Regions from separate parts of the Dietzia sp. NPDC055343 genome, predicted to be linked through region 2. Evidence: riboswitches for the same ligand, from Rfam matches in the RefSeq annotation. Region 2 holds a riboswitch; the other holds the start of a gene.
The links. Region 2 has a riboswitch for cobalamin ahead of ACWIE7_RS07675 (ABC transporter substrate-binding protein). Riboswitches for the same ligand answer to the same signal wherever they lie in the genome.

Region 1 (4,794 bases), on a different contig from region 2:
CTCGCCGCCGCTTCGACTCCCGCTCCGGGTCGGAGGCATAGAGCCACGACTCGGCCGAGCCGGGCCGGTCCATCGCGCGGCCGACCAGAATGACCGCGGCCTGTCGTAGTCCCGCCGCCTCGACGGAGTCCGCGATGTCGGCGAGCGTGCCCCGCAGTTCCACGCGGTGCGGGCGGCTGGCGTTGGCGACCACCGCAACCGGGCAGTCTGCGCCGTGCGTCGGCACCAACCGCTCGGCGAGCTCGCGGATCCGCGTGATGGCCAGGTGCAGCACCAACGTCGCTCCGGTGGCGGCGAAGTGCTCCAGCGCCTCCGCGGGCGGCATCGCTGTGGAGCGGGCCTGAACGCGGGTGAGCACCACCGACTGCACCACCTCCGGCACGGTGAGCTCCACGCCCAGCTCGGCGGCGGCCACCGCGTACGCGGGCACGCCCGGGACCACGTCCCACGGCACCCCGGCGGTGTCGAGGCGGCGCGTCTGCTCGGCCAGCGCCGAGTACAGCGACGGATCGCCCGAGCACAGCCGCACCACGTCCAACCCCTCGGCGTGAGCGGCGGCGATCTCGGCGATGATCCCGTCCAGGTCCAGGTGCTGGGTATCGACCAGGCGGGCATCGGGCCGGCAGTGATCGAGCACGCCCTCGTCGAGGTAGGTGCCGGCGTAGAGGCAGACGTCGGCCGCCCGAAGCGCGGCCGCCGCGCGCAGTGTGAGCAGGTCAGCGGCGCCGGGGCCGGCACCCACGAAATGAACGGTCACGAGATCTCCTCTACAGATGTCTCCAGCGGTTTGACGGCGGCCCACTGCACCACCGCGCGCGCGGGCGCCCAGCCGGTGAATCCACCGATCGCGTCCGCGTGTTCCACGTGGAACCTGGTCAGTTCGCCGCCGAGTTCGGCGCGGGCGTCGAGCAGCACGCGCTCGGTCTCGACGGTGACCGCGTGTGCGACCAGCCGACCGCCCGGCCGGAGCGCATCCCAGCACAGGTCGACCAGTCCCGGAGCAGTGCCACCGCCGCCGATGAAGACGGCGTCCGGACGGGGGCACCCCTCCAGAGCCTCGGGCGCACGTCCCCGGACGACCTCGAGCGCCGGCACCCCGAGGCGGGCTGCGTTGCGACCGATCCGCTCGGCGCGGGCGTGGTTCGCCTCGACCGCGATCGTCCGGCAGCTCGGGTGGGCCCGCATCCACTCGATCCCCACCGAGCCGGCACCGGCTCCCACGTCCCAGAGCAACTCCCCGTACCCCGGGGCCAGCCGGGACAGAGCCGACGCCCGCAGGTCGCGGCGCGTGAGCTGGCCGTCGGATTCGAAGGCGTCGTCGGGAAGCCCGGGCACCATGCCCAGGCATCGCGCCGGGTGTGGGGCCGTGGGGCCGGCGTTGTCGTCGTCGTTGTCGGGGCGCCCGTCCTGCCCCGTTCCGACCCCGCACTCCACGGCCAGCACGTGCAGGGCCGGGGCCTCGTCGCCCGGCGACCACTCGCTCGCTCGACTGCGCTCGCTCGCCTCCGCGGGGGCGCCCAGGTCGGCCAGCACGGTCATTTCACTCGCGCCGAAGCCGGCGGCGGTGAGCATCGCGGCGACCTCGGCGGGCGTGTGGCGGTCCGCCGAGAGGATCAGGACCCGACGCCCGGGGGACAGTTCGCGGGCGATCGTGCGATGGTCCCGGAGCACCGCCACTGACTCGGCCGACCAGCCCATCCGCGCACGCGCCAGTGCCACCGACGAGACGGCGGGGAGCACCGTCACCGCGTCGCGACCGAGTGCGTTGATGAGTGTTGCCCCGATGCCCGCGACCAGCGGGTCGCCCGAGGCCAGAGCCACTATCCGGCGGTCGCGGTGGCGCTCGAGGAGCGTGGGCAGACCAGGCAGAAGCGGCCGCGGCCAGGGCTCCCGTATGGCCGCCACCTCCCCCGGGATCATCGCGAGATGACGCTCCCCGCCGAGCAGCACATCGGCGTCACGGACGGCGCGACGGCGGGCCTCGTCGAGACCGTCCCAGCCGTCGCCGCCGATGCCCACCACGACCACCTGTGCGTTCATGAGCCGGAAGACTACAGCCGAGGCCGGGAGCCACGGTGCCGGAGATGGTGGGTAGCCTGGCATGCAGTCAACTGAACAACCCCACAGCACGAGGTGCCCCACGACCCGCCCAGGCGGTGCGGAGGGGAGAATCAGGGAAGCCGGTGAGAATCCGGCACAGGGCCCGCTACGGTGACCCGGCCTCTCAGACGATCGCGCACAGTGCGCACGTTCCGAGATGAGCCGGGAAGTCCGGAGACCGGCCTCGCGCTGACCGCCACTGGCAGACGAGAGCGGGAGCCCCCATGCCACAGCACTACCCTTTCAGCGCCGTCGTCGGATCCGATGACATGGCGCTCGCCCTCATCCTCACCGCGGTGTCGCCGTCGGTGGGTGGTGTCCTCATCCGCGGCGAGAAGGGCACCGCCAAGTCCACGATGGTGCGCGCGCTCACCGGCGTCCTACCGCCCATCGACGTGGTGGCCGGCGATCGCTTCTCCTCCGCGCCCACCGACCGCGGCACCGAGACCCCCGACGGCCGGATCCCCGCCGACGCCCCTGTCGAGCAGCGTGCCGTCCGCCTGGTCGAGCTGCCGATCGGCGTGTCCGAGGACCGCATCACCGGCTCTCTCCATCTGGAGAGCGCGCTCAGTGACGGCGTCACCGTCTTCGAGCCCGGCCTGCTCGCGCGGGCCCACCGCGGCCTGCTGTACGTGGACGAGGTCAACCTCCTGCACGACCACGTGGTGGACCTTCTCCTGGACGCCGCCGCGATGGGCCGCGTGACCGTCGAGCGCGACGGCGTCTCGGTGGACCACGCCGCGCGCTTCGTGCTGATCGGCACCATGAACCCCGAGGAGGGCGAGCTCCGGCCCCAGCTGCTGGACCGATTCGGCCTCACCGTGGAGGTGGCCGCCCCGCGCGACCCCGAACTCCGGGCCGAGGTGGTGCGCCGTCGCATCGCGTTCGAATCCGACCCGACCGGGTTCGCCTCGAGCTTCGCCGCCGACGAGGCCGCGCTGGCCGAGCGGATCGTCGCCGCGCGCGAGCTGGTCGACCGCGTGCCGATGTCGCCGTGGGCACTGGCCACCATCGCGCGGGTCTGCGCCGGGTTCGACGTGGACGGCATGCGCGCCGACATCGTCACCGCCCGCACCGCCGCCGCGCACGCCGCCTGGCAGGGCCGGGCGCGGATCACGCGCGAGGACATCCGCGTCGCCGCGCGCATGGCGCTACCCCACCGCCGTCGGCGCGCCCCCTTCGATGCGCCGGGCCTCGACGAGGACCTGTTGGAGAGGTTGTTGGGCGACGACGACGAGCCCGACCCCGAGCCCGACGGGGATCCGGACACCGAGTCCACGGATCGCGCCGAGACCCCGGACGGGCAGCCGGGCACCGACGGGGCTCACGAAGCGGACGCCCCCCGGGATGCGGACCCGGCCGATGCAAGCGCCGCCGACGACGCCCGTACTGACCCCGGCACGGACACCCGCCCGGACGCAGACCTCGACGCCGGCCGCGGCACCGAGGAGTCCCACACCGGCCACGACACCGCAGACCCGCAGCGTCCCGACGCGGAGCAGGGTCCCGACGTCGCCGAGGAGGGCGACCAGGGCGACTCCCCGGCCGGGGCGCCCGGTGGCATCCCGCCCGGCACCGTGGCCTCCGCCGCGGACCCGTACCGCACCCGGCTGCTGTCCGTCGCCGGCACCGGCCACGGCGCTGCCGGCCGCCGGTCTCGCGCGCTCACCAGCTCGGGGCGGCGGATCGGATCGGGCGACTTCACCGGCTCGGACCTGCATCTTCCCGCCACCATCCGCGCTGCCGCCAGGTGGCAGGCGGGCCGCGGCCGCACCGGGGGCCTTCAGGGCGGCCGGCTGCTGCTGGCGCCCGAGGACCTGCGCTCGGCCGTGCGCGAGGGCCGCGAGTCCAACCTCGTGCTCTTTTGCGTGGACGCCTCCGGGTCCATGGCCGCCCGCACCCGGATGGAGCAGGTCAAGACCGCCATCCTCTCGCTGCTGCTGGACGCCTATCGCCGCCGCGACACCGTGGGCCTGGTGACCTTCCGCGGGTCCGGCGCGCAGGTCGCCCTCCCGCCCACCTCCTCGGTCGACATCGCCGCGACGCGCCTGGCGGAGCTCCCCGCGGGCGGCCGCACTCCGCTGGCGGAGGGTCTGCTCGCGACCGCAGAGGTCGTGCGCCGGGAGCGGGTCCGGGATCTTCGGCGGCGGCCGCTCGTCGTCGTCGTCACCGATGGCCGCGCCACCCACGGCCCGGACGCCCTCGCACGGTCCCGCGCCGCGGCGGCCGGGCTGGCGTCGCTGGGCACTACATCCGTTGTGGTGGACTGCGAGACCGGCCGATTCCGCATGGGGCTGGCCGCCGAACTCGCCGCACAGTTGGGCGCCGAGCACGTGCCCCTGGGCGAGGTCACCGCCGAGGGGCTCACCGACACCGTCCGCGCCCGCACCCACTCACGCTCTCCCCGAAACGAGGTGGCCTGATGCCCAAGGGACAGCCCACGACCGTGCCCGACGACGGGCTCAGCACCCGCCAGCGGCGCAACCGGCCACTCGTCATGGTCCACACCGGGCCCGGCAAGGGGAAGTCGACCGCCGCGTTCGGCCTGGCGATGCGCGCCTGGAACCAGGGCTGGGACATCGGCGTGTTCCAGTTCGTCAAGTCGGCCAAGTGGCGGATCGGCGAGCAGTCCGTGATGGAGCGACTCGGCAGGCTGCATGCCGAGACAGGCGAGGGCGGGCCCGTCGAGTGGCA
Region 2 (4,794 bases):
GCCGGGCTCGGCCTGGGCGTCGCGCTGGACCGCGTGGTGGGGGATCCCCGGCGGTGGCACCCCGTCGCCGGATTCGGAGGGGTCGCGATGGCAGTCGAGCACCGGCTTCTGGACCCCCGCCGATCCGCAGCCGGGCAGCGGGCGGCGGGTGTGCTGTTCACCGGGGTCCTCGTCGGCGGGAGCGCCGCGGCCACTCATACCGTGGGCCGCCTCCTGTCCCGCAGCACCGCCGGGACCGTCGCGTGGAACGCCGCCGTCGCGTGGGCCTGCCTCGGCGGGAGCTCGTTGCTCTCGGTGGCACGCCGACAGGACGCTCTCCTGCGCTCCGGCGATCACGACGGTTCCCGGGCCCTCCTGCCGTGGCTGTGCGGCCGCGACCCGGACGCCCTCGACCCCGACGACCTGGCCCGCGCGGTCGTGGAATCGGTCGCGGAGAACACCTCCGACGCGGCCGTGTGCACGCTGTTCTGGGCCGCGATCGCGGGCCCGGCCGGCGCCGCGATGCACCGGACCGCCAACACACTGGACGCGATGGTCGGTCACCGCTCACCGCGGTACCAGCACTTCGGCACCGCCTCGGCCAGGCTCGACGACGTCCTGGGATTCGTTCCGGCCCGCCTCGCCGGGCTCATCGGCGTCGCGGTCGCCGGCACCATCGGCGGCAGCCCCTCCGGCGCCCTACGGACCTGGCGTCGGGACGCCCGCACGCACCCCAGCCCGAATGCCGGAGTGGTGGAGTCGGTGTGCGCCGGCGCGCTCGGGGTCCGGCTCGGCGGCCCGACCCCCTACCCGTACGGCGTGCAGCAGCGCGCGGTCCTCGGGGACGGGCGGCCGGTCCGCGCCGAGGACATCGGCCGGGCCGTTCGCCTCCACGACCGGGTCCAGCTGGTTACCGCCGGCCTGATGATCGCCGGTCTGCTCGTCGCCCACGCGAGGACGGTGCGGCGCGATGGCTGAGGACCTCGACAAGCTTCGTATCCACGGCGACACCCAGGTCGGCCCGGGCGCGATCGACTTCGCGGTGAACGTCCACGGGGACCGCCCGCCCGCATGGCTGGCCGACCGGCTGCGGCAACGCATCGACGATCTGGCCGCCTACCCGACCGCCGCCGACGAGGACCGGGCCCGCCGGGCTGTGGCCGAGAGGCACGGGGCCGACCCCGGCCGGGTGCTCCCGCTCGCCGGATCCGCGGAGGGCTTCCATCTGCTGGCCGACCATGCCGCGCGCCGGGGTCTGCGCGCCGCCGTGGTGCACCCGTCGTTCACCGAACCCGAGGTGGAACTTCGGCGGGCCGGGGTGCCCGTCACCCGGGTGATCCTGCGCGAGCCGTACATCTTCGACCCCGGACTCGTTCCGGAGTCGGCCGACCTCGTCGTCGTCGGCAATCCCACCAACCCCACGTCCGTCCTCCACCCACGGGCGACCATCGCGGCGCTGTGCCGCCCCGGGCGGGTCACGGTGGTGGACGAGGCGTTCTGCGACGTGGTCGACGCCGAGGACGGCTCGTCGCTCGCCGGCGCCGACCTGCCCGGGCTCGTGGTCCTGCGCTCGGTGACCAAGACCTGGGCGCTGGCCGGACTGCGCGCCGGATACGCGGTGGGGGACGCGGCGGTCCTCGCCGACCTGGCCGCGCACCGGGTCCACTGGCCGCTCGGCACCCTCCAACTGGAGGCCGTGGCCGCCTGCTGCTCGGGCGAGGCGTCGGCCCACCTCGATCGGATCCGGCGGCGACTCGCCGCCGACCGCGCGGCGATGTGCGAGGCCCTCACCGGCGCGGGGATCGAGATCGCCGTCCCACCCGTGGCCCCGTTCATCCTGGTCAAGACGCCGGAGGGGCACGATCCCCACGACTTCCGGGCCCGGCTCGGCGAACGCGGCGTCGCCGTCCGCCGCTGCGACACCTTCCCGGGGCTCGACCCGCGGCACGTGCGCCTGGCCGTCCGCGACGCCGACACCGTGAGCCGTCTCATCACCGCGTGGGAGGGTGCCCGGGATCAGGCGCAGACGGTCTCGGACAAGGGGGTGACGACCCTCCGGTGAGAGCCCTGTGCTTACCCTGTCCCTGTACTGCTGACATCCGGAACACGCAGGGGAAGACCGGTGAGACTCCGGCGCTGACCCGCAACGGTGTGTGGCCACCAAGGTGGCCGCGAGCCCGATTACCTGCCCGGATGTCCGCGACTCCGAGTACATCGCCGAGGTCTGCGAACCGGAGTCCTGCAGGTGATGCGGCGTCGCTGACGCCTACCCACCCACAGGTCTCTCGTGTCGTCTGACCTCATGACACGATCCGAGGTCTGATCATGTTCCCTCGCAAGTCCCGAATCACCCTGTCCACGCTCGTCGTGGCCGGCGTCGCCCTCACCGGCTGCTCCCGCGGGGAGGCGATCGAGAGCAGCGGCGGGGGTGAGACGTTCGCCGAGCCGGTGACCATCACCAACTGCGAGCGCGAGGCCACCTTTGAGGCGCCGCCGCAGCGCATCATCTCGATGAACGACCACGTCACCGAGACACTGATCCAAATGGGCGCAGGCGACCGGATCGTCGGTATGGGTTACGGCGAACAGAACGATGTACTGCCTGAGGTGGCCGAGCAGTTCCACGCCATCCCGTCCCTGGCCGAGGAGTACCCGACCTGGGAGCAGATCATCGACCTGGAGCCGGACATGGTGGTCGGCGGTATGCGCAGCGCCTTTGATGAGAAGGAGGGCCGCAGCCGCGACGCCCTGGAGGCCCAGGGGATCTCCACGTTCCTGTTCTCCGAGTACTGCGGCGAGGGCTTTCCCGACCTGGGGATGCTCGACACCGATTTCGAGCAACTGGGCCGCGTGCTCGGCGTCGAGGACGGGGCCGAGGACCTGACCGAGCGGATCACCCGGGACATGAACGAGGTGCGCGAGTCGCTGGATGAGGCTGGCGTCAGCGGCATTCCGACCTTCTTCTACGACGGCGGCGAGGCGGAGCCCACCACGATCGGCGGCGTGGGGGTCGGGCAGTTGATTGGCGAGTACGCCGGCGCAGACAACATCTTCACGGAGGGCGAGAAGCCGTACGTCACGACGACGTGGGAGATCCTGGGCGAGCGGCAGCCCGAGGCGATCGTGGTGCTGGACTACGGTGCCACCAGCGCGGAGGACAAGGTCGCCTACCTGCGCAACCAGCCCATCATGTCCACCACGCCGGCCGTTCGGGAGGACCGCATCGTGGTGGTGCCGCTGTCGGACTTCTTCGAGAGTTCACGCATGACGACCTCCACCGAGACCATCGCCCGCGCACTACATCCGCAGGCGTTCGGGGGCCGGTGATGACCACCGTCGCCGAACCCGTGGCCGACGCCGCCGGCCGCGCCTCCCGGCCCGGTTCCGCCGCACCACCAGCGCCGCCGCGCCGACGCCGGATGTGGCTCATCCTGGTCCCACTGGTGGTGCTCCTGCTGATGTCGATCGCCGCCGGCGTCTCGCTGGGGTCGGTGTCGATCCCGATCGGCGACGTGTGGGCGATCGTCGCCCACCGCATCGCCCCCGGCGCGTTCGAACCGTGGTGGACCCAGGCGCGCGAGGCGATCGTCATCGAGTCCCGGCTGCCCCGATCGCTCATGGCCGCCGCTGTCGGAGCGTCGCTGGCGGTGGCCGGTGGCGTGGCCCAGTCTGTCACCCGCAACCCGCTGGCCGACCCATATCTGCTGGGGGTGTCCTCGGGCGCCGGGTTCGGCGTGGTGGTGCTCACCGTGCTCGGGATCGGCGCCGGCGTATGGGGCGTGTTCACGCTCCCGATGGCCGCCTTTCTCGGCGCGCTTCTGCCGCTGGCCGGCGTCATCCTGGTCGCGCGCCGCGCGCATGACACCACCGCGATCGTCCTGGTGGGCGCGGCCATGACCATGGTGTTCGGCGCGCTCAACACATTCGTGCTCCTGGTGCTGGGTGACGATCACCAGCTCGGCACCGTCATGCGCTGGCTGGCCGGCGGATTCGGGGACGCCGGCTGGACCATGCTGTGGGCCCCGCTCGGCATCCTCGCGGTGGCCGGGACGGTGGTCCTGCTCTGCAGCCGCCACCTGGATCTGCTCCTGACCGGCGACGACGGCGCCACCGCGATGGGCGTCAACGTGCCTCGCTTCCGCATCCTCATGCTGCTGCTGGTCTCGCTGCTGACCGCGGGCGCCGTGGCCGTGTCCGGGACCATCGGCTTCATCGGCCTGCTGATCCCGCACCTGGCCGGCTACCTCACCGGGCGCACGTCGGTACGGCTGCTGCCGACCGCGGCCGTGCTCGGCGCCGTGGCGCTGGTGCTGGCGGACCTGGCCGCCCGGTCCGTGTCCGACGGGGCCGAGCTCCCGGTCGGCGTGGTGACCGGCGTGATCGGCGGTCCGGTGTTCCTGCTGATGTTGTGGCGTCGCTACGGGAAGGCCTCGGTATGACCACGTTGACCGCACTCGATGTCGACGCCCGCCTCGGGGGTCGACAGATCCTCGACGGGGCGGGACTGACCGTCATGCCCGGCCGGGTCACCGCACTGGTCGGCCCCAACGGCAGCGGCAAGACGACCCTGCTGCGCACCTGCTACCGGGCGCTGCCCACCACGGCCGGTCTCGTCTCGATCGACGGCGCGGACATCACCTCACTGCGCCGCCGCGCCCTGGCCCGGACGGTGGGGGTGAGCACGCAGGAACCGGTCTCGCTCGGCGGGATCACGGTCCGCGAATCAGTCCGACTCGGCCGCACCGTCAAGCGGGGCATGTTCGAACCGTTCGGCACCGACGACTCCGCTGTGGTGGACACCGTCCTGGCGCAGGT

Region 1: another riboswitch for cobalamin. It lies ahead of ACWIE7_RS14830 (VWA domain-containing protein); the one in region 2 lies ahead of ACWIE7_RS07675 (ABC transporter substrate-binding protein).

What each region holds. Positions count from the first base shown of each region.
Region 1 is NZ_JBSHMJ010000035.1:6,211-11,004, forward strand. It holds gene ACWIE7_RS14820 (cobalt-precorrin-4/precorrin-4 C(11)-methyltransferase) at 1-757, opposite strand, end outside; gene cbiE (precorrin-6y C5,15-methyltransferase (decarboxylating) subunit CbiE) at 754-2,040, opposite strand; cobalamin riboswitch at 2,115-2,301, shown strand; gene ACWIE7_RS14830 (VWA domain-containing protein) at 2,325-4,523, shown strand; gene cobO (cob(I)yrinic acid a,c-diamide adenosyltransferase) at 4,523-4,794, shown strand, end outside.
Region 2 is NZ_JBSHMJ010000011.1:82,589-87,382, forward strand. It holds gene ACWIE7_RS07665 (CobD/CbiB family cobalamin biosynthesis protein) at 1-957, shown strand, start outside; gene cobC (Rv2231c family pyridoxal phosphate-dependent protein CobC) at 950-2,041, shown strand; adenosylcobalamin-variant (AdoCbl-variant) riboswitch at 2,077-2,174, shown strand; gene ACWIE7_RS07675 (ABC transporter substrate-binding protein) at 2,305-3,306, shown strand; gene ACWIE7_RS07680 (FecCD family ABC transporter permease) at 3,306-4,418, shown strand; gene ACWIE7_RS07685 (ABC transporter ATP-binding protein) at 4,415-4,794, shown strand, end outside.